Regions from separate parts of the Thalassospira sp. A3_1 genome, predicted to be linked through region 1. Evidence: riboswitches for the same ligand, from Rfam matches in the RefSeq annotation. Region 1 holds a riboswitch; the other holds the start of a gene.
The links. A riboswitch is a leader RNA that binds a small molecule or an ion and turns the genes downstream of it on or off. The one in region 1 is predicted to bind glycine.
Positions count from the first base shown of each region.

Region 2: another riboswitch for glycine. It lies ahead of gcvT (glycine cleavage system aminomethyltransferase GcvT); the one in region 1 lies ahead of J7395_RS07800 (L-serine ammonia-lyase).

Region 1 is NZ_JAGHQQ010000002.1:167,828-178,750, forward strand. Features, by position in the region: gene J7395_RS07775 (RNA pyrophosphohydrolase) at 1-66, opposite strand, end outside; gene J7395_RS07780 (divergent polysaccharide deacetylase family protein) at 106-1,572, opposite strand; gene J7395_RS07785 (S41 family peptidase) at 1,674-2,936, opposite strand; gene J7395_RS07790 (peptidoglycan DD-metalloendopeptidase family protein) at 2,975-4,321, opposite strand; gene gpmI (2,3-bisphosphoglycerate-independent phosphoglycerate mutase) at 4,302-5,894, opposite strand; glycine riboswitch at 6,169-6,268, shown strand; glycine riboswitch at 6,272-6,397, shown strand; gene J7395_RS07800 (L-serine ammonia-lyase) at 6,468-7,883, shown strand; gene J7395_RS07805 (dihydrofolate reductase family protein) at 8,035-8,568, shown strand; gene J7395_RS07810 (hypothetical protein) at 8,580-9,230, opposite strand; gene rlmH (23S rRNA (pseudouridine(1915)-N(3))-methyltransferase RlmH) at 9,328-9,786, opposite strand; gene rsfS (ribosome silencing factor) at 9,869-10,258, opposite strand; gene J7395_RS07825 (nicotinate-nucleotide adenylyltransferase) at 10,313-10,921, opposite strand; gene J7395_RS07830 (glutamate-5-semialdehyde dehydrogenase) at 10,918-10,923, opposite strand, start outside.
Region 2 is NZ_JAGHQQ010000001.1:578,706-589,628, reverse strand. Features, by position in the region: gene J7395_RS02695 (EAL domain-containing protein) at 1-2,168, opposite strand, end outside; gene rnhA (ribonuclease HI) at 2,385-2,828, opposite strand; gene J7395_RS02685 (homoserine kinase) at 2,835-3,809, opposite strand; gene ispH (4-hydroxy-3-methylbut-2-enyl diphosphate reductase) at 3,842-4,789, opposite strand; gene J7395_RS02675 (hypothetical protein) at 5,019-5,603, shown strand; glycine riboswitch at 5,840-5,963, shown strand; glycine riboswitch at 5,967-6,069, shown strand; gene gcvT (glycine cleavage system aminomethyltransferase GcvT) at 6,127-7,239, shown strand; gene gcvH (glycine cleavage system protein GcvH) at 7,405-7,776, shown strand; gene gcvPA (aminomethyl-transferring glycine dehydrogenase subunit GcvPA) at 7,780-9,135, shown strand; gene gcvPB (aminomethyl-transferring glycine dehydrogenase subunit GcvPB) at 9,132-10,628, shown strand; gene J7395_RS02650 (protein phosphatase CheZ) at 10,834-10,923, shown strand, end outside.

The sequences.
Region 1 (10,923 bases):
TTCGATCGGCTGATCCTTGTCCGGCTTGGCAGCTTTCTTCGACTTGCTACCTGGTTTCTTGGCCATTTTTACCCCCTTGTCCGCGTTTACGCGTCAGCTATGCCGTCAATTCTCGATTGTTTCATTTGCGCCGTCGCTGGTATCTTCCGGGGCGGCATTCTGCTGCGCACGTTCTTCGGCCAGTGCTGCTTCACGCCGGGCGGCTTCCGCCTCGACCGCAGATTGCGGTGTGACCTGCATCTTTGCAAGGGCCGAAACCGGTGCAAGCTGAACCCCTTGACGCGCAAGCCGTGCCGACCAGTTGCGAAGGCGCTGAATGGTGACCGGATAGGATTGCGCGATCCCGATGGCGACACCATTGCTTTTTGCCTGCTCAACCAGATCGTTCAGGCGGGCGTCAATTTGCCGTCGGCTTGGTATTTCGTCGATCATGATATTGCCTATGGCATTCGGGGTGTCGGCATTCGATGCCAGTTGTGCGCCAAGACTGATCGATCCTGAATTCGTGCCTTCAACATACATCAGGCCCGTCCGGTCGATGAACTCGATAACCGGGCGGATGGCACTGTCAAGGCTGCCAAACTTTGATCCAAGATAACTGACCACACCAGCATAGCCGGGGAATCGCGCCAGCAACCATTCCAGCCTGACAAGGTTTTCACCTTCCGGAAGGCTCGTCAGAAGCGCACGCGGACCGGGATCGGACAGCGGGAAGTCGATTGGCTCCATCGGCAACTGCAAGAATACTTCGTGACCCATCGCCCGAGCATTGGCCGCGACCTCGGGCAGATTGTTCGAATAGGGTGACAGCGCCAGCGAAATGTTCAGCGGCAAATCTTCGATTGCGGCCTGTGTTCTGTCACTATTCAGGCCGATACCGGTTACAATGATACCGACATAGGGTTGGCCTTCAACCACGGCAAACGGGCGTTTATAAGCATCAAACGGTGTCGTGCCATCATCGGCAATTCGCGGAATGCGCCCAAAGCTGCCTTCCTCATCCAGACCGGGAATGGGGGCCGGGCGCAAGGGATCTGGCTCTATGGGCTGATCAAGTGCGCCTTCCTCGGCAAGGGCGGCAAGTTCTTCGGGGGTCGGTGTTGTGCTGCCGTCGGTCGTGCCATCCTGTCCCGGTGTTCCAACCAGATCGGCAACGCCTTCAAGCTGTTTGGCAATGTCTTCTGCATTTTGCGGTTCGCCGGACTGGTTGGTGCCGGCATTAGCAAGGGCCTCCTGCTCGGCACGGGTGCGTTCTTCAACGTCACGCACGCCCTTGGCGATTTCTTCCTGAAGTTCGCGTTCGGAACCGGGAACAGCAGCGATTGTTTTCGGGCTGCCCAGATGGAACAGCCGCCATCCGGTTTCTGGATCAAGGATCGGGATCAGGCCAATTGCCGCGGCCCCGATGGGACTTAGAAACAGGGCAACGATCAGGAGCTTGGACAACCACCAGCGCCGCGATGGCGGACGCTTGGGCAGGCGTTCCCACTGGACCTCAATCGGCAGCTCGTTAAAGGGAAGATCCTCGTCAGACAGGGTGTTTGAAACATCATCTGTTTCTTCATCGCCCATGTCATCGAGAGGATCCCGTTCCTTCTTTCGGCCAAACCGCAAGGATTTTATGAGTTTCCTGATCACGAAAGGTCAGTCTCTTTCGGTATTCGGTTCGCACCTCACCCTTGCGGGCGGGGTGCGAACAGGGCAATGCCCCGGATCATGTCAAGTGCACGTGACAACTGATAATCCTCCAGCGCGATTTCCTCGGCGGCACTGCGGCGATCATTTGCATCGCTTTGAGCATTGCTGATGGTTTCGTCCTCGTTGCGCAAGGCACCGTTAAGGTCGGCTTCGGACCGGCGCTGGGCGGCTTCGATGCTCTCTACACGTGCCTGTGGTACGATGATATCAGGCACAATGCCGACTTCCTGGATCGATTTTCCCGACGGCGTGTAATAGCGCGCTGTGGTCAGGCGAAGTGCCACGTTGCCCGGCATCGGCAGGATGGTCTGAACCGATCCCTTGCCAAAGCTGCGCGTTCCCATGATGACCGCCCGGCGGTGATCCTGAAGGGCACCGGCAACGATTTCCGATGCGGATGCCGAACCATCATTGACCAGTACAATCATCGGAAGCCCGTCGGCAAGATCACCTGGACGGGCGTTGTAACGTTCGGTGTTTTCGGTATCGCGCGGACGGGTTGATACGATTTCACCCTTGTCCAGGAACGCGTCCGAAACCGAAATCGCCTGATCAAGCAATCCACCCGGATTGTTGCGCAGATCAATCACGAGGCCCTTCATTTCCGGGCCGATCTGATCGCGCATATCGGTGATCGCACGTTGCAGGCCGCTATAGGTCTGTTCGTTGAATTTGGTGATGCGGATATATCCGACATCGTCTTTTGCTTCGGAGCGGACCGACTGGATTTTGATCACGGCCCGGGTCAGCGTCACGTCAAACGGTGCGGCTTCGCCCTTGCGCATGATGGTCAGGCGGATATCGGTATTGACCTTGCCGCGCATCATCTCGACTGCCTCGTTCAGGCCAAGGCCCCGGATCGGTGTGCCGTCGATATGGGTGATGTAATCGCCCGGCTGCAAACCGGCTTTTTCGGCTGGCGTGTCATAAATCGGGGAAATGACTTTGACAAAGCCCTCTTCCATGGTGACTTCGATGCCAAGCCCGCCAAACTCGCCGCGGGTATCAACCTGCATTTCCTCGAAATTATCCATATTCAGATATGAGGAATGCGGATCAAGCGATGTGAGCATGCCGTTGATAGCAGCTTCGATAAGCTGCTTGTCATCGACTTCCTCGACATATTTCGATTTCACCTGTTCAAACACATCGCCAAACAGGTTCAGCAGCCGATAGGTTTCGGCCGAAGTTGTTGGTGAAGATTGCGCCAGCGCGGGCGAAGCAAGGCCCAAGGTCATGCCGGTAGCGAGTGCGAATACTGCCAATCGAGAGGTTTTCATCCACTTACCTTGCCGTTTTTCGAGGCCAGCCAGGGAAGCGGATTGACCGCTTCGCCGTCATGGCGCATCTCCAGATAGAGTTTAGGCGATATTTCACCCATTATTCCAACAGGTTCGCCCGCCAACAAATACTGTCCTACCACACTGTCGAGCCGATCAAAACCGGCGATAAGACTATGGTATCCTTCGCCGTGTTCGATAATCAAGAGGCGGCCATAGCCACGGAACGGCCCGGCGAATACAACTTTGCCGTCAAAGGGGGATACGACTTGCGCGTTTGGGCGCGTATCGATCTCGATCCCTTTGGAATGTGTAACCGCCAACCCGTCCGGTCCGCGGGACCGTTCGCCAAACAGTGTAACGACCTTCCCGCTTGCAGGCATACGCAATTGTCCGTGTGCCTGCGTGATCGAACTGCCAACGGCCATTTCTTCATCGGGGGCGGTTGACGGTTTGCTTGCCGGGGCCGTCTTTTCGGCAGGTGGGGCGGGTGGTTCGTTTCTGGCAATGGTCGATGGGGGCGGGGCAGGTTTGGGCTCTTCACGTTTGGCAATCTGGCGTTCCGGTTTCATGCGGGGTTCGGGAACGCCTTCTGCCCGCTTTTTCAGGCTTTCCAGAAGATCGCCCAGTGATTTTGCCTCGGTCGCCAGTTCATTGACGGCGCGCGATGCCATTTTGGCCTCGGCCTCGGTTTCCGAACGCAGTTTGCGCTTTTCGTTAAGCAGGGCGGCCAATGACTGGCGTTCTGCCTGTAATTCTTCGGTGGCGGATGCCATTTCGCTGCTGCGCGTGCGGATGTCTTCGCGAAGGGTGCCGATTTTTTCAAGTTCGGCCCGCAGATCACGAGCATGCTGTTCGACGCCGGGCAAGGCGGCCTTCAGAAGGATCGCGGAGCGCAACGTATCCTGGGGGCTGGTCGGAAGGGCGATCACGGCTTCTGGCGGAGTGGTCGACAGCCGCTGCAGGGCCATCAGGATGCGGGCATATTGCCCGGCTTTGTCTTCAAGGCTGGTGGCGGCGCGCTTTTCGCGGATTTCAAGTTCGGCAAGCTGGTCTTCAAGCTCGGTCAGCTTTGTCTCAAGGCGTTGGGCACGTCTGGCAACCGAAATGGCTTCGGATTGAAGCGCCTGTTCCTCGGTCCAGAGCTCTCGCGATTTGCGTGACAGGAATTCTTCCTGTTTCTGTTGTTCGGACAACTGGCTTTCAAGTTTATCAAGCTGGCTGTCGACCTTGCGCAGCGACTGCGCAAAAGAGGGCGCAGCCCCGCCCGCAATCATGGCTGCAAGCACAGCCAGCGCAGGCAGGGCGGTCTTGGAACGCAGATCAGCTCGCAAGAAGCGCATCATTCCCTTTCAAGCCCTTGATCAACGGTTTGCCGGTCATTTCCTTGGGCTGCGGCAGGCCGAGAAGCTGAAGCAACGTTGGCGCCACGTCGGCAAGGCGGCCATTTTCCAGTGTGACACCTTCTGGCCCGTTTACCAGAATGGTCGGCACCAGATTAAGCGTATGTGCGGTGTGCGGTTCACCGGTTTCCGGATCGACCATCATCTCACAATTACCGTGATCAGCGGTAACGAACATCACACCGCCCACTGATTTAACCGCATCAACAACCTGCCCAAGGCAGGTATCAACTGCTTCAGCGGCTTTCATGGCGGCTGAAAGAATGCCGCTATGGCCGACCATGTCGGGATTGGCAAAGTTCAGAATGATCGCGTCATAGGTTTCTGCCCTGATAGCAGCCACCAGCTTTTCGGTTACTTCCGGGGCCGACATTTCGGGCTGGAGATCATAGGTCGCAACCTTGGGCGAGGGGACTAGAATACGGTCTTCGCCTTCGAAAACCTGTTCTTCGCCGCCGTTAAAGAAGAAGGATACATGCGGATATTTTTCGGTTTCCGCAATGCGCAACTGTTTCATGCCCGCCCTGGAAACAACTTCGCCAAAGATATTTGGCAACACCTGCGGCGGATAGATCGCATCCATATATTTCGCATGGTCGGACGAATATTCGACCATGCCGGCCTGTACGGCGAATTTGATCGGGGTGCCACGGTCAAAGCCGTCAAAGTCCGGTGCGCAAATGGCGGCCAGAATTTCGCGTGCGCGGTCGGCGCGGAAATTGGTCATCAAAAGCCCGTCGCCATCTTTCATGCCGTCATAATCGCCAATTACGGTCGGCAGAACGAATTCATCCGTGGTATCGGCATCATAGGCCGCCTTGATCGCGGCTTCGGCACTTTCGGCGGTGCGGCCATCGGCGTAATTCTTGCCCTGCACCATCGTGAAGTAGGCTTGGCTGACACGTTCCCAGCGGTTGTCGCGATCCATCGCGTAATAACGCCCGGTGACGGTCACGATTTCAACATTGGCATCGCCAATCAGGGAGTGGAATTTTTCAAGGAATTTGGCTGCACTTTTGGGCGCGGTATCGCGGCCATCCAGATAGGCATGGATTTTTACCGGCACACCTGCTGATGCGATGATTTTGGCAAGGGCTGCCATATGGGCCTGATGGGAATGCACCCCACCTTCGGACAGAAGCCCTGCGATATGACAAATACCACCACTTTCTTTAAGCTTGGCGATGACTTTTTTGACCGTGTCGGTTTCGGCAATCAAACCGGTTTTGACCGCGTCATCAATTTTCGGCAGTTCCTGCATCACAACCCGACCGGCACCCAGATTCATATGGCCGACTTCCGAATTGCCCATCTGCCCTTCGGGCAGGCCGACATCCAGACCGCAAGCCTTTAAAAAGCCTGTCGGATTATTGGCATAAAGCGCGTCCCAAACAGGGGTATTGGCCAATGCAACCGCATTGTCCTTGCTTTCCTCGCGATAACCCCAGCCATCCAGAATGCACAGCACCACCGGACGCGGGCGCTTTACGGTATTTGATACAGTCACAATCATAATCCCACGAAGTAAGGTACACGAAATAAGGTAAAAGGCTGAATTACCGGTAAAGATGGTTATTTTCCGGTAATTTCACCATCCGTACAATGACGTCGGGCGCGGTGGGTCCGCCATCAGACGCTGCCAATCATAGCATTTTCAACGCGCAATCTATCATGAATGGAAGCATTGAACAGCCTTCCGGCCGGGTATTTTTTGTGCGGTTGCAAAGCTGCTTTTTGACAAGGCTTGCCACCTGCCTGTAATCTGGCATGCAACGGTGATACCTCGAATAACCGCGATGGGAGAGCCCGCTTTGATCCCGTGATCAGATCGGCGCCGAAGGAGCAATAGCCCCGAAAACTCTCAGGCAGATGGACCGTTGCGGATTGAGGCTCTGGAGAGAGAAAGCGGTACGGGGCCAACGCCCGGCACCATATTTCCACCGAAGGATGAAGCCATGTTGTCAAAGGCGGTTGTTTTTGGTGGCAGGGCGCACAATCTCAGGTCAAGGGACAGAGGGGGCAAGACACCGGTTCTATAACGTCGTGCGGCATTTTTCCGCATGACAAAGAGCCGTGGGAGGCCCTTTTGACCGAAGAAAACAAACAACGTCCGCAAGACGTTAACCTTTCCGTTGTCGATCTTTATACCATTGGGATCGGGCCATCGAGTTCGCATACCGTCGGTCCGATGCGGGCAGGCTATCGGTTCTGTCTGGAACTCGAAGCCCGGAACATTTTGGAAAAAATCGGCTCGGTAATTGTTGATCTTTACGGATCACTTGCCCTGACCGGCAAAGGGCACGCCACCGATACCGCGGTGATCATGGGGCTTTCGGGGGAACGGCCGCGTTCTGTTGATCCCGACCGGATCGCACCGACGATGGATGCGATTGACCGGGACCGCGAATTACAGCTTTACGGTCGCCATCCGGTTTCCTTTAACCGCGATACCAATCTTGTGTTTCACATGGCCGAAAGCCTGCCCGAACATCCCAATGGTATGCGGATCACCGCCTTCGACCATGATGGTGTTGTTTTGCACAAACAGGAATATTTCTCGGTCGGAGGTGGATTTATCGTCTCGGGAGATGATCGTGGGGCGGAATATTCCGGCGACAACATAACGCTGCCTTATCCTTTTTCCTCGGCCGACGAATTGATGGCGATCTGCAAACAGGAAAAGCTGTCTATTGCCGAAGTCATGGCCGAAAATGAAAAAAGCTGGCGCGAACCCGCCGAGACCGAGGAATTCGTTGATCGCGTGCATCGCGCGATGATGGATTGCATCGAACGGGGCTGCAAGTCGGATGGCATCCTGCCCGGCGGGCTGAATGTCAAACGGCGCGCGCGTAAACTTTACCTTGAACTGACCGAACGGCCCGAAGCGGGGCTTAAGGATCCGTTGACCGTGATCGACTGGGTCAATCTTTATGCCCTTGCGGTGAACGAAGAAAATGCTGCGGGTTCGCGCGTGGTTACGGCGCCGACCAACGGGGCAGCAGGCGTCATTCCCGCCGTGCTGCGCTATTACGAACGGTTCGGGGCCAATGTCACACAGGGAAAAATACGCGAATTCCTGTTAACCGCGGCGGCCATTGGTTCGATTTATAAAAAACGCGCCTCGATATCGGCTGCCGAAGTCGGTTGTCAGGGTGAGGTTGGTGTCGCCTGTTCGATGGCAGCCGGTGCCCTTTGTGCGGTTATGGGCGGCACGCCAGAACAGGTTGAAAACGCCGCCGAGATTGGTATGGAACATAACCTTGGCCTGACCTGTGATCCGATTGGCGGTCTGGTGCAGGTGCCTTGCATCGAACGCAACACCATGGGGGCGGTCAAGGCGATCAATGCCGCCCGTCTGGCGATGCGCGGTGATGGTCAGCATACAGTGTCACTCGACAAGGTGATCGAAACCATGCGCCAGACCGGTATCGACATGCAAAGCAAATACAAGGAAACCAGCCAGGGCGGGCTTGCGGTTAATGTCAACGTCGTTGAATGCTGATTTGCCTGTCGAAATGACCCTCACACACCTCCGAAACCATTGTTTTGGAGGTGTTTTTCGTCCGGCCCGATTCTTGCCACCTTGGATCTGTATTCTGATATGCTCAAGTAATTGATAACGGGGCAAAGACCCCGAACAGGTTGGGCAAAGCATGAAAAAGAAACTGTTCCGCATCTATATTGCGGTCAGTCTGGATGGCTATATCGCGCGCACCAATGGTGCGGTTGACTGGCTCGATGATTTCGATCCGGCCGAGTTCGATTTTGAGGGCTTTCTGGGCACCGTGGGAACACTGATCATTGGGCGAAAAACCTTTGATCAGGTGATGGAATTTGGTGAATGGCCTTATGAGGATCGCCGCACGATTGTTCTGACATCGCGCGATTTACCCGATAAACGTCCGGCCAATACAGAGGCCTATGGCGGCAGTCTTGTCGAACTGGCAAGACTGCTTCGCGATGACAGATCGGATACCGGCGATGTCTGGATCGTCGGCGGGGCCAGTGTCGTGACCCAGTTTCTGTTTGGCGGTCTTGTCGATCAGCTTGAAATGTTCATCATTCCGGAAATTCTGGGCGATGGCATCCGGCTGTTTGGCCGGGATGCTGCGGGCACAACACCGAAACTGATTGCGTCACAAAGCTATAAGTCCGGTGTCGTGCGCATGCAGTATGATTTGCGTTAAGCGACTGGTAGCTAAAGTTTACGAGCTAATTCGAGCAAATCTTGTTCCAGCTTTCCCTTGCTGTAACACTTTACGCCATCATTAGAGGTTCCGGTCTCCTTGGTTGCGAAGGTTATGCTGTGATTAATTGAGGTATGGTGATTGAGTGTTAAGCCGTTCTCAACAACCGATATGTCCAAGACATATCTTGCATTTGCTCGAACAAGGGTTACACCATTTTCTGTTGGTGCGATGTAAATATTCGCCCTGCCGTTTAAGGTCGTATCTCTTTTTCGCTCAATGACATGATTGGTCCCGTCTACTCCATACCAAGTGTTGGAATCCGCGGCTACCTCGTAGTTGAACGTTTCCGTGCCTTTTGCTGGGTGGCTGGATGTGAGTTTAGTTCGTCCACAGTTAATGTATTCTTGAGGGGGGCTCGCAGAAAAAGACACGTTTATAAGGCGGCTTTCTTTGGAGATATTGTTTATTACAAAGAAACTCTCGGATAGTGACGCTACGTATCCGTCCCAAACAGAGTTAAAGTCCCTTGATATTGTTGTTTCTGTGGAAAATTGGTTTGGCTGATTTGGTTCGAAGTAATCAAATTTACTGCTTGCACATGCAGCTAATGATGATACCAAAGTCAGAGCTAGCAATACTCGTGTGATTTTTGTTTGCATCAAAATCTTCCCCCGAAGCTTGAATTTGTCTGATTTCTCAGGATAGTGCTTTCGGGGTGACTTTAAACCTGTGCTTGTGAGTAGGTGGTTTGGCGGATTATTCCCGGTGATAGGGATGATTGGTCTGGATCGCGTGGGCGCGGAAAAGCTGTTCGGCAATCAGGGCGCGCACCAGCATATGGGGCCATGTCGCCTTGCCAAGTGACCAGAGCGTATTGGCGCGTGATTTGATGGCGTCCCCATGCCCATCGGCCCCACCAATGGCAAAGGCGATATTTCCGGCATATTGATCAATCCAGCCTTCAAGTTTTGCTGCAAAATCGATGGAACCGTATTCGTGCCCGCGCTCGTCAAGTGCGATCAGAAAGGCATTATCGGGAATGACGCCCAGCAAAAGCTCCGCCTCGCGGTCTTTGAGCTGATTGGGCGGAAGCTTTTTCTTTTCTTCGACTTCCCGCACGACAAAGGGCCAGCGCAGGCGCGCCGCGTAATGGTCAAAAAGATCTTTTTCGGGGCCGTTCTTCATCCGGCCCACTGCAGCAAGGGTAATTTGCATCTTTCCGATCCGGCTTTGGTCCGCATGGGGACCACCGATAGCCGATCCCCGCGGTGGTCAGGGCAAACCGGGGCGGACTGTATTAATACAGCCGCGCCGCCTGCTGTTTAAGCGCCGGGTTTTCAACGCCCCACATCTGTTCGATGTTGTAAAAAGCGCGAACTTCCGGACGGAACAGGTGAACGATGACATCGCCGGCATCAACCAGAACCCAGTCACCCTGTTCCTTGCCTTCGGCCATTGCACGGCCCTGGCCAGCATCTTTCAGCTTTTCGACAATATGTTCTGCCATTGACGCGACCCTGCGAGAGGACGAGCCGGTTGCAATGATCATATGATCGGCAAGGGAGGTTTTATCGGTCAGATCAATGGTGACAAGGTCTTCGGCCTTGTCGTCTTCGAGCGTGCTCTGGATAAGGGCAAGGAGCTCGCCCGGGGTCAGAGTCTTTTTTGCGGTACCTATGGTCGCCACCTCAATTTACGCGAGAAATCCCGATCCAATTCGGATTCGGGAAATTCCCGCCGGTCAAACCTGCCATCTGCCTTCGGCGCGGATTGCGGTCGAAGAGGCCGGATGGCGCTTTATTGGCAGGTAAACCCAGGCCGGAACATCGAGATCGGCCAGCAAACCCGCCCTGTCCGATGGGATGCGCCAGCGTTCCATACGCTTGGCCGCCGTCCCGGACAATGCCTTGTTAGAATACCCCTCACGGTCAAGGACCGCAATGGGAGCGCGCAAAATCAACCTGTCCCACCATTTCCATTTATGAAACTGGGCCAGATTGTCCGCCCCCATCAGCCATACGAACCGCGTTCGGGTAAAACGACGCTGCAAGGCTGCGAGAGTGTCGGCCGTATAGCGGGTTCCAAGTTCTGATTCAATTGCAGAAACAACAATGCGGGGATGCTTTGCCATCATCAATGCCGAATCGAACCGGTCGGCAAGGTCTGCCATGCCCTGCGTCGGCTTTAGCGGGTTTTGCGGTGACACCAGCCACCAGACCGCATCAAGACGCAGGCTTTTCAACGCTTCAAGCGATATATGCAAGTGCCCTTCATGTGCCGGATTAAAGGACCCGCCCAGCAATCCGACGCGGGGCGGGGCACTATGGCTTCTGGGCGTAGAAAAGCTCATGG
Region 2 (10,923 bases), on a different contig from region 1:
TCGACATGGATGTCGTTGACAAACGACCTGTCGATCTTGATCGATGAAACCGGGAAACGTTTCAGATAGTTCAGCGATGAATAACCGGTACCGAAATCGTCAATCGCGATCCGCACGCCAAGGCCCTTAAGCTCGTTCAAGGTCGAAACGGCTTTTTCCGGGTTGTTCATCAGGATCGATTCTGTGATTTCCAGTTCCAGCGTGCCATCGGGCAGGCGGGTCTGATCCATGATCTGGGTGACGGAACTGACCAGTTCGGCATCCTGGAACTGTGCCGGGGACAGGTTTACCGCAATACGAAGCCCCGGCAAGGTGGTTTCGCGCCAGATTTGCGTCTGTTTGCAGGCCTTGTTCAGAACCCATGCACCCAGCCGGTTGATCAGGCCGCATTCCTCGGCGACCGAAATAAACTCGCCCGGCAGGATCATGCCACGATCCGGGTGGTGCCAGCGCACCAGCGCCTCGGCCCCGACGACCTTTTCGGTGCGACAGTCGATTTTCGGCTGATAGTAAAGTTCAAGCTGGTCATATTCCAGCGCGTTGCGCAGGTCTTCTTCGATTGTTTTGCGTTCCTTGACCCGTTCATGCATTGACGGCAGGAAGAAGCGGTAATTGTTGCGGCCTTCGGCCTTGGCGGCATACATCGCCATATCGGCGTTTTTGACAAGCTGTTCGGGGTTTTCGCCGTCTTCGGGGAACAGGGTGATGCCGACACTGGCGGTCGAATGCAGGCGGATGCCACGGCAATCGAACGGCTGGGACAGTTCATCGATGATGCGCTGGGCAAGGGCGATGGTGTCTTCGATATTCTGAACGTCGGTCTGGATGATCGCGAATTCGTCGCCGCCAAGACGGGCGGCGGTATCGGAATCACGGATGATCCGTGACAGGCGCTGCCCCATTTCCTGAATCATCAGATCGCCAACATCATGGCCAAAGTGATCGTTGATGTCCTTGAACCGGTCAAGATCGACAAACAGGACCGTGACCCCGCGCTGGAACCGGCGGGCGGACAGCAATGCCTGACGCAGGCGATCCAGGAACAGGGTGCGGTTCGGCAGGCTGGTCAGCACGTCATGGACGGCCAGATGGCGCATGCGGGCTTCGGTCTGTTTGCGTTCGGTAATGTCGGTATAGGTCGCGACGTAACCGCCGCCGGGCATCGGGTTATGATCGACCTGAACCACACGGCCATTCGGGCGGGTACGTTCCATCCGATAGGGTTCGCGACGGCGCGCAATCGCGACACGGTCGGAAATCAGGGCCTGAATGCTAACATCGCCATACTCGCCGCGTTCGGCGTTAAAGCGCAGGATATCGGAAAGCGGCGTGCCTTCCTTGACCAGATCGCGCGGCAGGTTCAGCAATTCGATATAGCGTTCGTTCCAGACCATCAGGTTCAGGTCCTGATCGAACAGGCATATCCCTTGGCCGATATTGTGAAGGGTGGCTTCCAGAAGGGCCTGTTTGCGCTGGGCCTCTTCCTGTGCCTGCCCCTGCAGGGCGACCATTTCGTTATATTCGCGGATCAGAAGGCCAAGTTCATCCGCACTGTTCCATTCCACCGGGCGGCGGAGCCGGCCATGTTTGGTCATGCGGATGGAATGCAAAAGCCGGTTCAGCGGTTCCTTGATCGAACGCTTGTTCGCGATCAGGAGGCTTGCAGCCACAACCGCAATCAGCAGGCCGAACAGGATCATGTCGATCACGATCCGGCGGAACAGCAGATCCTGAACGCGGGCTTCTGTGAAGAAGATCACAAGTTCGCCGACATCATGGCGCACATTGTTGCGTTCAAAGAACACGCGACGCGACAGGCGCAGGGTATCGTTCAGTTCGGATTGGGAAACGCCGGTATGGGCGAATTCGGTCCCGTCAGCCCCCAGTGCCTGCACCGCGACGATATCGCGATCGCGGCTCATGGCGTTCAGGGCTGATTCAATATTGTCGACATCCAGATACCAGAAAGGTGTTGCCAGAACGCGGGCATTGATATCGGCCGTCTGTTCGATTTTTTCCGTCAGATCGTCGCGCAGCACAGTATAACTGACGTATCCGAAGACAACGAACAGGGCGAGGGAGAACAAGGAAACCAGCGGCAGCGCGATAAAAAGCAATCGGCTGCTAAGCGACTTCCGTTGTAAAAAGCCGTACGATCCGCGCGACAAGCGTATTTCTCCTCGGCACCCACTATCGATTAGTTAATGGCAACCATACTCGACCTTCGGGTGGGCTCCAATACCCCTAAGACTGTCATACTCAATCCGGAAGTCAGCCCAAAAGCAAGTTTGATTTCATTTTTTTCATATAGCGTTCACAAAAACTGTCCCGGTCCATCTATTTTGGATCGAAGTCCAGCAGCTTCAAGGACTTGTCGGTCAAGTTTATTTTGGTACGGCCTGTCGTGCGAGCTCGTCACACCGTTCGTTTTCGGGGTGCCCGGCATGTCCTTTGACCCAGTGCCATTCAACTTTATGAGGTTTCAGGGCATCCAGAAGCCGTTGCCATAGCTCGACATTCTTGACCGGTTTCTTGTCTGCGGTCTTCCATCCGCGTTTCTGCCATCCCCAAATCCACTTGGTAATTCCGTCCCGGACATAGCTGCTGTCGGTATAAATGTCGACGATGCAGGGGCGTTTCAATGCTTCAAGCGCACTGATCGCAGCCATCATTTCCATACGGTTATTGGTGGTTTCGGGATCACCGCCCGACATTTCCTTTTCCACCCCGCGAAATCGCAGGATTGCACCCCAGCCGCCGGGACCGGGATTGCCGCTGCACGCGCCGTCTGTGTAAATCTCGACGCGGTTGTCTTCGGTTGCCGTCATTAGATCCTATTCCTCGCCCAGGCCATAGGCGCCGGCACTGTCGATGCGCTGATGGAAACGCAGTTTATTGATGTATTCGCGCGGATTTTTCGGCGTGACCAGCGCATCCTTGGGCGTATTGATCCAGTCATAAAGCCGGGTCAGAAGGAACCGCAAAGACGCCCCGCGCGCAAGGATCGGAAGGGCGGCCAGTTCGTCATCGGACAGGGTGCGCACCTTGCCGTAGCTTGACAGAAGGTTTCGCGCCTTGGTGACGTTAAAGCTGTTATCGGGTTCGAAACACCATGCATTCATGCAGATCGCAATGTCATAGGCCAGCAGATCATTGCATGCGAAATAGAAATCGATCAGGCCGGATACATCGTCCTTTCCGGGGAAGAAAAACACATTGTCCGGGAACAGATCGGCATGGATGACGCCCGCGGGCAATTGATGGGGCCAGTTTGCTTCGAGAAAGGCCAGCTCGTCCTCGATCAGCTTTTCAAGGCCGGGCTGAACGCCATCGGCATCGGCACGGCAGCTTTCAAACAGCGGACGCCAGCCCTTCACACTCAGCGCATTGCCAAGATACATCTCGAAATCCTGACCGGCGGTATGCAATTGCGCCAGCGCGGTACCAAGACCTGTGCAGTGATGGGGCATGATCCGGCGTGGCGACATGCCATTAAGGAAGGATGTGATGGCGGCCGGGCGTCCGCAAAGACGGCGCAATGCAACCCCGTCCCTGCCGTGGATCGGCGTCGGGCAGTTCAGCCCCTTGGCCGACAGATGATCCATCAGGCCCAGATAGAACGGCAGATCATCGGGGTTCACGCGCTTTTCATACAGGGTCAGGATAAAGGATGCCTGATCGGTCTGAAGCAGGAAATTGGTGTTTTCAACACCCTCGGCGATGCCTTTGAACGAAATCACATTGCCGATATCGTATTCGGCAACAAAACGGGCGATGTCTTCGTCAGAAACGTCGGTATAGACGGCCATGTGATGTCCGGATTTCCTGGATCAGAGCTGGGTTAGCTGGCAAGCTGTCGGGGCAGCTTGAAGGTGACGTTTTCATTGGTCAAAGTCAGGGTTTCGACCGTGACGTTATAACGTTCGCGACAGGCATCAATGACTTCCTCGACCAGAATTTCCGGGGCGGAGGCACCGGCGGTAATGCCAAGGGTCGAAATGCCGTCAAGCTTGGACCAGTCGATGTCCTTGGCGCGTTCGACCAGAACCGAGCGGTCGCATCCTTCGCGTTTCGCGACTTCGACCAGACGGTTCGAGTTCGACGAGTTCGGCGCGCCCAGCACCAGAATGGCATCGGCATCGGTTGCGATCAGCTTGACCGCGTGCTGGCGGTTGGTGGTCGCATAGCAGATGTCTTCTTTCTTCGGGACCTCGATCGCGGGAAAACGGCTTTGCAGGATCGAGATGATCCTTGCCGTATCGTCCAGCGACAGGGTGGTCTGGGTCACGAAGGCAAGGTTTTCCGGGTTTTCGACCTGCAGGTTTTCGGCGTCTTCCTCGGTTTCGATCAGGGTCATGCTGCCCGGTGGCAACTGGCCCATGGTGCCGATCACCTCGGGATGGCCGGCATGCCCGATCAGAAGGATATGTTTGCCATCGGCATGGTGGCGTTCCGCCCCGCGATGGACCTTGGAGACCAGCGGGCAGGTCGCATCAAGATATTCAAGCTTGCGGCTTTCGGCGGTTTCGGGGACGGATTTCGGCACCCCGTGGGCGGAAAAGATCACCGGAACCCCGTCGGGAACCTTATCAAGTTCATCAACAAAAACAGCCCCCATGTCGCGCAGGCGGTCGACCACGAATTTGTTGTGGACGATTTCGTGGCGGACATAGACCGGCGCGCCGTACTTCACCAGCGCCTTTTCGACGATCTCGATCGCGCGATCCACCCCGGCGCAGAAACCGCGCGGGTTGGCAAGAATGATCCGAAGGTCGGCTTTGTCAGACATGATACGGGTCCGAATGTTCATGAGGTGTGCCATGCGATGGCACGGTTATTCAAATGTCTTCGTTACATAACCCGCCAGCACCGGACGTGCAATGACAGACACCATGCAAAGATGGATGTGGATGCATGTATTGGTGGCAATTGTTGTGAATGCACTGATTTCAAACGGAAGCGGGTTGTGTCGCCATATCGGAGCGAATAGACTGCGCGCGGCTGTGCCCGGATCGGGCATGACAGCGAATTTGACCAGTTCTATAGAGGCTTGGATGACGATTGCGAACGGACTGCGGCGTATTTGTGCATTGGGTTTGGTGTCGTTTGCCGGTTTCCTGGCAGCGTGCGGCACGTTCGAAGAGCAGCCGGTCCCGGCATGCCCGCGGGCCTTTTTGCCCAATGATACCGCCCGTCTGGTGCAGTTCAACGGTCAGGGCAGGGATCTGACCGATGTGATCCTTGAAGCCGAATTTGGCGGATATCTGGGCGATTGCGGCTATGACCTTGATGACAAGGTTCTGAATGTCGTCATCAGCCCGATCATCAATGCCGAACTGGGCCCGGCAGCGCAGGGGCGCAACGCAAAACTCCAGTATTTCGTAGCCCTTAAGGACCCGTCCGGCGAGTTCATCCAGAAGAATCTGTTTGATGTCGACATGGTCTTTCCGAGCAATTTGAACCTGGCGCGCTATCGTGACGAGCAGGTGACCCTGAACGTGCCGCTGGACGATGTCTGGGCCGGTCCGGATTACGAGATTTACCTTGGCTTCCAGCTGAGTGCCGATCAGCTCGATTACAATCGACGCTTCGGAAAAAATTAATAATCCGGCCTATTATTCATTTTTAGTGAGTAATCAAATCCCGCCCGCATCGCGTGGCGGGATTTTCGTTTTTGGACAAAAGTTCGTTTTCGGTAATCCTCATACGAAATAATGGACATTTGCCGGAGGGGCCAAAAAAGGGCTTTTAATCCTCATACCAATGGGTGGGGTCGAAAGGATATGATTTTTGGGGCTGGTCTGGTCGGATTCAAATCCGTATAAGGGGGCATACCCAAATGATCCCCGTGGGAGAGTGCCACGGTCTTGATCGATGTGCGTGATTGCATCGATAGGGATTGCGCGGACGCCGAAGGAGCAACCACCCCGGAAACTCTCAGGCAAACGGACCGCGGGGAGATGGGACTCTGGAAAGCAGGCGGCATTGAAAATCGATGTGCGCCTCGCCGAAGATGTAAGCAGACCGGTGTCCAAACCGGCTGTGATTCTTTCAGGCTCCAAGACAGAGGGGGACGTGGTTGGCCACTGGTCGGCTATGTTTCGCAACGCCTGTCTGGAGACCTTGATGGCCGATCATCAAACCGAACTGCTGAAAACCGCCCTTTATGATTTGCATGTGGAACTGGGTGCCAAGATGGTGCCGTTTGCCGGTTACGACATGCCGGTGCAATATCCGCTGGGGGTGAAGGGCGAACATCTGCATACCCGTGCGAAGGCCGGTCTGTTTGACGTTTCGCATATGGGGCAGGTTCGCCTGACCGGTGAACATCGCGTGGCCGAGCTGGAGAAGCTGGTGCCCGGTGACATCGCGATCCTGAAACCCGGCCGCACCCGTTATTCCGCATTCACCAATGACGATGGCACGATTTTGGACGATCTGATGATCACCAATGCGGGCGACAGCCTGTTTCTGGTGATCAATGCCGCGTGCAAGGATGATGACATTGTCCATATGCGAGCCAATCTTGATAACGGTGTGGAGCTGATCGAGATTGACGACCGCGCATTGATGGCCTTGCAGGGACCGGACGCCGCCCGCGTGCTGGCACGGTTTGCACCGTCGGTTGCCGAGATGAAATTCATGAGCTTTGCCGAGATCGATATTGCCGGTATCGCGTGCTTTGTCACCCGGTCGGGCTATACCGGCGAAGACGGTTACGAGATTTCCGTGCCGAATGAGCGCGCCGAAGAACTGGCGCGCAAGTTGTTGGCGGAGGAAGAAGTCGAGGCGATTGGCCTTGGCGCGCGTGATTCGCTGCGTCTTGAAGCCGGTCTTTGCCTGTATGGCAACGATATCGATACCACGACCACCCCGGTCGAAGGCGACCTTAACTGGATCATCAACAAGCGCCGCCGCGAGGAAGGCGGGTTCAAGGGAGCAGACATCATCCTTGATCAGCTTGCCAACGGGGCGGATCGCAAACGTGTCGGGATCAAGCCCGAAGGCAAGGCACCAGCGCGTGAACATACCGCTGTCCTGAACAGTGACGGTGAAGAAATTGGCGAAATCACCAGCGGTGGTTTCGGCCCGACCGTGGATGGCCCGATTGCGATGGGATATGTCGCAATTGAATTTGCCGCCCCGGGTACCAAAGTCGATCTGATGGTGCGCGGCAAGGCCCGCCCGGCGGAAATCGTCGAGCTGCCGTTTGCACCGCACCGTTATTATCGCGGCTGATCGCCAGAACGGATCGGGCGGGCGGCGCGACGTTGCCCTTCCGGGATAAAAATAGCGGAACAACCGGAACAACCGGGAAGCCGCAAAACCGGAACATCCCGGAAAACGGGAAGACCGGACAGACCACAGATTTTAGAGACAACTGATCTTACAGGGACGATTACAATGGCTAAAAAATTCTCGCAGGAACATGAATGGGTTGAATATGAAGACGGTGTCGCGACCGTCGGCATCACCGATTATGCCCAGCAGGCGCTTGGCGATATCGTGTATGTCGAACTGCCGGAAGTTGGCAAAAAGCTGACCAAGGATGGTGATGCGGCAGTTGTCGAATCGGTCAAGGCCGCCAGCGACGTTTATGCGCCGCTTGATGGTGTCGTTGTCGAAGCCAACGAAGAGCTTGATGACAATCCGGCACTGGTGAACGAAGCCCCGGAAAGCGATGGCTGGTTCTTCCGCATGGAACTTTCCGATGAGTCCCAGCTTGATGAGCTGATGGACGAAGCTGCGTATAAAGACTTTGTCGAAGGCCTTTAAGATATGCGTTATCTTCCGCTAACCAGTGCGGATCGCGCCTCGATGCTTGAAACCATCGGGGCAAAGTCCGTTGATGAATTATATAGTGACGTGCCCGAAGGCGCGTTGCTGTCCGAGCCGGTCGATCTGCCCCATCATCTGGGCGAATTGCAGGTCGAACGCGACATGGCGAAAATGGCCGCCAAAAACATGGGCACGGCCAGCGTGCCGAGCTTCCTGGGTGCGGGGGCGTATCGCCACCATGTTCCGGCCACGGTCGATTACATCATCCAGCGTGGTGAATTCCTGACGGCCTATACCCCGTATCAGCCGGAAATCGCACAGGGTACGTTGCAGTATCTGTTCGAATTCCAGACCCAGGTGGCATCGATCACCGGCATGGATGTGGCCAACGCATCGATGTGGGACGGGGCAACGTCGTGCGCGGAGGCGGTTCTGATGGCGTGCCGTGCAACACGGCGCAAGAAAGCGGTTCTGTCGGGTGGTCTGCATCCGCATTACCGTGAAGTCACGGAAACCTATTGCCAGTATAGCGATACCGAAGTTGCCGGTCGCGACGGGCACCCGGAAAAGCAGGCAACCGCCGACGAGCTGGATGATCTGATTGATGATCAGACCGCCTGCGTCGTGGTTCAGTATCCGGACGTGTTTGGCCGTATTCAGGATCACACGAAGCTGGCGGACGCCTGCCATGCCAAGGGTGCGCTTCTGATCGTGGTCTTTACCGAGGCGATGGCGTTTGGCGCGGTCAAATCACCGGGCAGCTTTGGCGCGGATATCGTCTGCGGCGAAGGCCAGTCGATTGGTAACAACCTGAACTATGGCGGGCCATATGTCGGTCTGTTTGCGACGACCAGCAAACTGGTACGCCAGATGCCCGGTCGCCTGTGTGGTGAAACGGTCGATCAGGACGGCAAGCGCGGTTTTGTTCTAACACTTTCGACCCGCGAGCAGCATATCCGCCGCGAAAAGGCGACATCGAACATCTGCACCAATTCCGGTCTGTGTTCGTTGGCCTTTACGGTGCATATGAGCCTTCTGGGTGAAGACGGGTATCGTGGTGTGGCAATGCTTAACCATGAAACCGCCTGCAAGACCGCCGATGCGATTGATGCGGTGCCGGGTGCGGAAGTTGTCAATGACAGCTTCTTTAACGAGTTCACCGTCAAGCTTGCCAAACCGGCAGCCGAGGTGGTCGAGGCACTGGTTGCCAAGGGTATCCTTGGTGGCGTTCCGTTGTCGCGCCTGTATCCGAACCGTGACGATCTGGACCATTACATGCTGGTGGCGGCGACCGAAACCAACACCGACGAAGACATCGCGGACCTTGCGTCTGCATTGAAGGAGGTGCTGGCATGAGCTTTACCACCCATACCGGTAACCGCGGCCTGGTTCTTGAGGAAAAGCTGATTTTCGAACAGGGCGAACCGGGTCGTACCGGTGTTGACCTTCCGAAGCCAGCGGGCATCAAATCACGCCTTGGTGGCCTTGATCGCGATAGTGATGTTGGTCTTCCGGGCCTGTCCGAGCCGCAGGTGGTGCGTCATTTCACGCGCCTGTCGCAGAAAAACTTTGGCATTGATTCCGGCTTCTTCCCGCTGGGTTCGTGCACGATGAAACACAACCCGCGCCTGAACGAAAAGGTTGCGCGTATGCCCGGTCTTGCCGACCTGCATCCGATGCAGCCCGAAAGCACGGTTCAGGGGGCGCTTGAACTGATTGACAGTTGCGCACACTGGCTGCTGGTTCTGACCGGGATGCCCGCGGTTTCCATGTCGCCCGCAGCGGGTGCGCAGGGTGAACTTTGCGGCATGATGGCGATCCGTGCGGCGCTTGATGCGCGCGGTGAAAACCGTCGTCGTGTTCTGGTGCCGGAATCAGCCCACGGGACCAACCCGGCAACGGCCGCGGCATGTGGTTTCACGGTTGATTCGATCCCGGCCACCGAAGATGGCCGTGTGGACCTTGCGGCATTCGAAGCCAAGCTTGGCGACGATGTTGCGGGGATCATGCTGACCAACCCGAATACCTGCGGGCTGTTTGAGCGCGACGTTCGCAAGATTGCCGATCTGGTCCATGCGGCCGGTGGGTATTTCTATTGCGACGGGGCGAACTTCAACGCGATTGTCGGACGGGTGCGCCCGGCCGATCTTGGCATTGATGCGATGCATATCAACCTGCATAAAACCTTTTCGACCCCGCATGGCGGCGGTGGACCGGGTTCGGGTCCGGTTGTGTTTTCCGACGCACTGGCCCCGTTCGCACCGATCCCCTATGTCGTGCGCAAGGGCGAGAAATTCCATCTGGTGGAAACCGCAGAAGAACAGGATGGCAAAAAGCCGTTCGGTCGTCTGAAGGGCTTCCACGGCCAGATGGGCATGTTCATTCGGGCGCTGTCTTATATGAAAAGCCACGGTGCGGACGGATTGCGTCAGGCATCGGGTGATGCGGTGCTGAATGCCAACTATCTGCTGGCGCGTCTGAAAGACAAGCTGAGCGTGGCATTCCCCGGCTATTGCATGCACGAAGCGCTGTTTGACGATGATTTCCTGAAAGATACCGGTGTTTCGACGCTGGATCTGGCGAAGGCGATCATCGACGAAGGCTTCCACCCGATGACCATGTATTTCCCGCTGGTGGTTCATGGTGCGCTTTTGATCGAGCCGACGGAAACGGAAACCAAGGAATCGATTGACCAGTTCTGCGATGCGGTTCTGGCATTGGTGGCCAAGGCAGAATCGGGCGATGCGGAATTCTTCAAGAATGCACCGTATCTGACGCCGCGCCGTCGTCTTGACGAAACGGCGGCGGCAAGAAAGCCGGTTCTGCGCTGGATGCCTGAATCTGCTTGATTTGCAACGCAGCATAACCTTTTTGCACACCCCGGTCGGTTGGCCGGGGTGTTCTTTTTCAAGGGGTTGTTCTTGAAACCCATTGGACTTGTAGCAATCTGGACCCTTATACTTGTTTTAAAGTGATCATCGGACCACGGGGACGGATGATCGGGGGAATTGGGATCGGGGAATACACCCCGTTGCCGGAGGATTGAAGTCAGTCATGTCACGTCGCGTGCAGAAGGTTTTCACCGCAGAACGCCGTTTAAAAGAACGTTCGGGTGGTGTGGTCGAAGATTGGTCGGATTCCTTT